DNA from 2 places in the Cellulophaga algicola DSM 14237 genome. Region 2 is predicted to be linked to the other one. Evidence: riboswitches for the same ligand, from Rfam matches in the RefSeq annotation. Region 2 holds a riboswitch; the other holds the start of a gene.
What was found. A riboswitch is a leader RNA that binds a small molecule or an ion and turns the genes downstream of it on or off. The one in region 2 is predicted to bind S-adenosylmethionine.

Region 1 (3,425 bases), 2.0 Mb from region 2:
TACGTACTATTCCTTCAATTTAACATTTACTGATTCATCCAGGTCTAAGAAATAAAACCGCTAAGTAATTGAACGATACATAGATAGTTTTAAAAAAAGTTAAAACTTTGTAAAGTAAACTAATTCTTACACTGATTTTAACTATTGCAACACGCAAAAAAAAGTATATTTACCCAAAATTAAAACTCAATAAATAATTTTTAAAAATTAATTTAAAAACTAAAATCAAATTTTATGAAACATATTTTTATAGCGCTTACTGCGATACTAATGACAAGTTCAGCATTCAGTCAATTTCAAGTTTCTGCCAGTACTGGATATGCAGTGGGTAGTGCCGGAATGAAATTGGGTACCGTAACTACAGTTTCTGAAACAGGAGCAAATGTTGAGAACTCTTACGGGAGTTACGGAGAAGGTGTGAATTTTCAAATAAGAGGTACGTATTTTTTTAATGACACTTTTGGAGCAGACGTTAGTTTAGGGTATTTAAATGGATCTGACCAAGATATTACGGTTGTAAATTCTACAAGTCAACAAGTAAATGCTATTGCCAGAGCACGTGCTTTTGGAGGGTCTGCTTCATTAGTATACAAATTTAATAATAATGTTTTTGGACGTATAGGTGGTTTGTTCAAAGTTGCTGGTAAAACAGAAGCTGTAGTCTATAACAAGGCTGTATTTACTGATGAAGAGGCACAAGCACAAAATTTACCTTCTGGATCATATTCAGAAACAAATTATAAAGAAGATTTTCATGGACATTTTCCTCTAGGCTTTGTTGCTGCTCTTGGATATAACTATGAATTGACTCCAAACCTTAGCCTTTTTGCTGAAGCTGAATATTATGGGATTAGCTTAAAGCGTAAAGATTCTGAGATTTCAGAATTTAATACGGATATCGTTTTACCGGACGGAACTGTTGCTGCTCCTGGTGTGTTTTCTATAGATAACTTACCTGAAGGAACCAATAAAAAAACAACTTATGTAGATAACTTATCAAGTAGCGATACGGATACTACTAAAAAATTATCGCAAAAAGTACCTTATTCTTCTTTCGGAATTAATTTTGGTATCACGTACAAATTCAAGCCTTCGGCTTCTAAAGAATAACAACATACTTCATAGTACGTATTGTCATAAAAACCTGCCCTTTCATAAAGGGCAGGTTTTTTTTTTACGCCATAGTTTCATCACCTCTGCTAATAAGAAAAAGATACCGCATATTAATTAACATATTTTTAGTTTTAATTCTCCTTTTATACCCTAAATTTGCCGCCTTAAAATAATTATCAAGAATCTCAAAAAAAGAGATAGCAACCTGCACTAACGAGCAAGGTGCTAAAGAGATAAGCCAATTACTTGGAACAAATGTTAATTCATATTTCTATTTATTTGCTGCTATTCCTTTTTTTTTAGTATACAATCAGATGGCACATCAAAAAGAACGCATTCCTAAATTTTCTGCATTAATTCCCCTATTCGTATTTGTTTTTACGTTTTTAGGCGTGGGTATTTATCAAAATGATTTTTATGCGCTACCGGCTCCAATTGCGGTTATTGCAGGTATAATCGTTGCTTTTGTTCTCTTTAGACAATCTATAGATTCAAAAATAAAAACCTTACTCAAAGGCTGTGGGGATGATAAAATATTAACCATGTGCCTTATCTATTTATTGGCCGGGGCATTCGCAGCAATTACCAATGAAACAGGTAGTGTAGCTGCTATTGTAAATCTTGGCTTAGATTATATTGCACTACAATATATCTATGTGGGTATCTTTATGATCGCTAGTTTTTTATCGGTTTCTACCGGTACTTCTGTAGGCGCTATTGTGGCATTAGCACCCATTGTTGTAGGTTTTGCCGATAAAAGTAATGCAGATTTAGCCATTTTGTGTGGGGCATTATTAGGTGGGAGCATGTTTGGAGACAACTTGTCTGTAATCTCTGATACTACCATAGCCGCAACACAATCTCTGGGCTGCAAGATGAGTGATAAGTTTAAACAGAATATTAAAATTGCCGTTCCTGCTGCCTTATTTACCATTGCTATTTTAGTTTTTCAGGGATTAGGGCTAAAAACTGATGAAACAGCCACTGCTATTTACAGTTATTCGGTCCTTAAAATAGCCCCCTATGTATTGGTTATTATCCTTTCTATTGTTGGCGTAAATGTATTTGCAACCTTACTGGTAGGTACCATTTTTGCTGTACTTCTGGGGATTTTTGATGGCGATTTTACCTTAATAGCCTCCACGAAAATTGCATACGGTGGATTTACCAATATGACAGAAATATTCTTGTTGTCTTTACTCACAGGAGGATTGGCTGCATTGGTGGAAAAAAATGGAGGTATCAATTTTATACTAGTACACATCAAAAAACTAATCAAAAATAAAAAAACAGCACAGTTAGGAATAGCAGGCTTGGTAAGTACTATTAATATGGCTATTGCGAATAACACCGTTTCTATTATTATTGCTGGCCCTATTGCCAAAACTATAAATGATGAGTATGGTTTAGACTCGAAAAAAACAGCCTCAATTTTGGATATTTTCGCCTGTATTATTCAAGGTTTATTACCATATGGTGCCCAAGTCTTGATGATTTTGAGTTTCTCAAAAGGAAAAATAGATTACCTAGACCTAGTTTCTAATACTTGGTATTTACTCTTGCTTTTTTTATATACTGTGGCGTTTGTAAGTTTTAATCCCATGAGAAAAGCTTAACAATTTTTAAAATCTAAGAAGCTTTAATTATGCCATTTCTATTTTGTCTTTAAAAGTGTAAAATAGAAGGTAGTACCCGCACCTTCTTGGCTTTCTAACCAAATAGAACCTTTGTAAAACGTTACTATTTTTTTCACAATAGAAAGGCCTATACCAGAAGAAGATCCTGTACTTTCTAATTTGGTGAAAATTTTGAAGATTCTTTCAAAGTAATCTGCTTTAATACCTATTCCGTTGTCTTTTACAAAAAACTCATAAAAATCGCCCTTTTCAACAAATCCAACTTCAATACTCCCCTGCTCCTTGTCTGTATAACGAACAGCATTCTGAATTAAATTTTGAAAAATTTGCTTATAGCGCCATGCATTACCATAAAGCGTAGGTAAATTTTCTTGGATTGTAATTGTAGTTGTATCAGGAACGAGCATGGTTTCTAGCACTTCTTTCAACATCACATTAAAATCTATCTGTGCATCTTGAGATTCCAATCTATCTATGGTGGAATAATCTAATATTCCTTTAATTAGAAAATCCATTCGTTCTACATTAAACAAAACTTGGTTTAGAGGGTTTAAGAGTTCTTCTCCTAAAGTCTCCTTACGATCTTCCATAAACCAGCCAATCAAGGTATGAATGTTGATCAGCGGTGCTTTTAAATCATGAGACACCACATGCGCATATTCATTCAATTCTTGA
Region 2 (3,425 bases):
TTCGTTACTCGTTATTCGTTGTTCGTTGTTCGTCATATTTTCTTCTGGTAGTTAATAAAACCGTTCAACAATTTTTTAACTCTTTCTACTTCCTTTGAAATTATATTAATCTCTGACATTATAAAAATCTAAATCTTTTGTCAAATTAATTGAGTTTCTAATTCATATAAAGAACCTCGACTAATATGCAAAAAATGCACAGTTTCATTTGAAGTTCTTCTTCCACAGCCCACTGCTATATTCGAAGACACGGAAACCACGCACCTTCTTATTCGCGATGTCTGCCCATATTGTTCCTCTTTAGGAAAAATTTTCGTCAAAACAATCAACGATTTACGATTAACCCGCAACTATTCTAGGTTTTATATCTTTCACTACGTTAGCAATAGCAGAAATATGCTCTGGTGTAGTACCACAACAACCCCCTACTATATTCACTAAGTTTTTTTCTACGTATTCTTTTATTTGAGCTGCCATTTCATCTGGCGTTTCATCATATTCACCAAAGGCATTTGGCAAACCTGCATTTGGATGCGCTGATACTGCAAAACCAGTTTTAGCGGACAAAACTTCTAAATGGGGTACTAATTGACTTGCTCCTAAAGCACAGTTAAAACCTACCGATAAAATTGGAATATGTGATATAGAAATCAAAAAAGCTTCTGCTGTTTGCCCTGATAAAGTTCTTCCAGAAGCATCTGTTATCGTACCACTTACCATAATTGGAATATCAATACCGCGCTCATCTTTTACTTCTTCAATCGCAAACAATGCTGCTTTAGCATTTAACGTATCAAAAATGGTTTCTACCATTAGCAAATCTGAACCACCATCAATCAAGGCTTCCACCTGCTGCTTATATGCTATTCTTAATTCATCAAAGGATACTGCTCTATATCCTGGGTCGTTTACATCTGGAGACATACTTGCCGTTTTGTTCGTCGGGCCAATACTACCAACTACAAAGCGGGGCTTGTGTGGCTCTTTTGCCGTAAATTCATCTGCTACCTGCTTTGCTATTTTTGCAGATTCATAGTTTAGTTCATATACCAGGTCTTCCATGTAATAATCTGCCATGGCAATTGTAGTGCTCGAGAATGTATTGGTTTCCACAATATCTGCTCCTGCTGCAAAATATTTACGGTGCACATCCGCTATTGCTGCTGGCTGTGTTAATGACAACAAATCATTATTACCCTGTAAAGGGTGTTCCCAATCTTTAAAACGCTCTCCTCTAAAATCTTCTTCGGTAAATTTATGGCGTTGAAGCATAGTTCCCATAGCTCCATCTAGCACTAAGATTCTCTCTTTAAGTATCTCTTTTATGTTCTTCATTTCTCTTTTCTAAAAAACTGCTCTGCATTAGTGATAGCAGCGACATCCTTTTTTACTTAATCAAGTAAAAAAGATATAGCGGATAGCACGCTCATTTGCTGTTGTGCAAATGAAATGCTCTAATATTAAAATATCAAGTAAAGTAAAAACTAAGACGAAATGTTTCGCTTTTGTTATCTATTTCAAAAATGAATCTAATTTTGAATAGAACTTAGCACCTTCTTTTGGAGTAAACCTACTTCTAAAAGGGTTGCCAAGGCTTCACAGGGTCTAGTCCCTCCACCTTTCTTGATAACTATTTTTCAATGTTGCAATGAACTGTTTGAATTGACTGCAAAGAAACACCACAGCATAATTAAAACCAAATAAACTAAACAATAAAAGCCTTCTAACACTAAAGTAAGAAGGCTTTTATAGATGAAAAAATTTTAAATTTAAGAGATACTTTGTACCACTTCCTTTTTAGCTTCTTTTTTAGTTCCGTCAAATCCTTCTACACCACCAACAGTAGTATACTTCATGACATAACGTTTTCCTGGATTAACGATTTGATATGCGAATTGACACATAACAGCCGCCTCATGGAACCCTGAAAGAATTAATTTCAATTTACCTTCGTACGTATTTACATCACCAATAGCAAAAACACCTGGGATGTTTGTCTGGTAATCTTTAGCGTTATTTACTTTAATTGCATTTTTATGAATCTCTAATCCCCAATCGCCGATTGGACCTAATTTTGGAGAAAGACCAAATAAAGGAATAAAGTTATTTACCTCTAAAATAGTATCTTCTTTTTCCTTATCGTTATGTTTGATCACTACAGATTCAATCTTACCATCTCCTGCAACACCAATAACCTCAGCTTCAGTAAACAATTTAATTTTACCAAGCTTTGCTAATTCTGATGCTTTCTCTACAGAATCTAATGCACCTCTAAATTCATTTCTTCTATGAACTAGAGAAACTTCTGAAGCAACATCTGCTAAGAAAATAGCCCAATCTAAAGCAGAATCGCCTCCACCAGCTATAACTACTTTTTTACCACGGTATACTTCTGGGTCTTTAATAAAGTAATTTACTCCTTTATCTTCGAAATCTATAATATTTGGTATCAAAGGCTTTCTTGGCTCAAAAGAACCCAAACCACCTGCTATAACCACTACTGGCGCATGGTGTTGTGTACCTTTATTTGTAGTCACGATAAATGAACCATCTTCTTGCTTATCTAATGTCTCTGCACGCTCTCCTAAGGTATAACCCGCTTCAAAAGGCTTAATTTGCTCCATAAGATTATCTACCAATGTTCCTGCTAAAATTTCTGGAAAAGCTGGAATATCGTAAATTGGTTTCTTTGGATATATCTCTGAACACTGACCACCTGTTTGTGGTAATGCATCAATTAAATGGCATTTTAATTTTAATAATCCTGCTTCAAAAACGGTAAATAACCCTGTTGGTCCCGCTCCGATAATTAAGATATCTGTTTTTATCATCTCTACTAATTGAAAAAATTCTTGTTTGAAATAACACCTAAAATACTACTGCAAATTTACAACAGTAAAATAAATTAATCGCGTACTTCGTCTACTTGTTTATACGACTCTATTGCACTTGCCAGTGCTTTTCTATGATTAACCACCTCGCCGATTATTATAATTGCGGGGTTGGTTAAGTTTTGCTTTTCTACTTCTGATTGAATAGTCGAAATAGTTGCTATTCCTATCTTTTCATTTTCTCTTGTGCCATTCTGGATGATAGCGATTGGCGTTTCTGCTTTTCCTTCTTTCTCAAACAAAGCTACTATTGCTGGTAATTTTGACATTCCCATTAAGATTACTACCGTAGCATTTGATTTGGCTGCAAGAGCCACATCTGAAGAAAGCTTGTGTTCTTTTGTGGTTCCTGTAATGACCCAAAAACTTTCTGCAGCTCCTCTTTTAGTCACTGGTATATTTTGAGATGCCGGTACCGCGACAGATGAGGATATCCCTGGAACCATAGCCACATGTAAACCATGCTTTGCTGCATATTCCATCTCTTCTGCACCTCGACCAAAAATAAAAGGATCACCCCCTTTTAAACGAATT

Region 1: linked by a shared signal. The riboswitch ahead of CELAL_RS19320 (Na+/H+ antiporter NhaC family protein) and the one ahead of CELAL_RS10800 (homocysteine S-methyltransferase family protein) in region 2 are both predicted to bind S-adenosylmethionine.

Annotation. Positions count from the first base shown of each region.
Region 1 covers NC_014934.1:4,451,951-4,455,375, forward strand. The annotation lists gene CELAL_RS19315 (porin family protein) at 235-1,110, shown strand; SAM-I-IV-variant riboswitch at 1,282-1,379, shown strand; gene CELAL_RS19320 (Na+/H+ antiporter NhaC family protein) at 1,428-2,729, shown strand; gene CELAL_RS19325 (sensor histidine kinase) at 2,768-3,425, opposite strand, start outside.
Region 2 covers NC_014934.1:2,486,671-2,490,095, reverse strand. The annotation lists gene metH (methionine synthase) at 1-36, opposite strand, end outside; gene CELAL_RS22605 (four helix bundle protein) at 141-320, opposite strand; gene CELAL_RS10800 (homocysteine S-methyltransferase family protein) at 340-1,335, opposite strand; SAM riboswitch class I at 1,506-1,633, opposite strand; gene CELAL_RS10795 (NAD(P)/FAD-dependent oxidoreductase) at 1,770-2,831, opposite strand; gene cobA (uroporphyrinogen-III C-methyltransferase) at 2,906-3,425, opposite strand, start outside.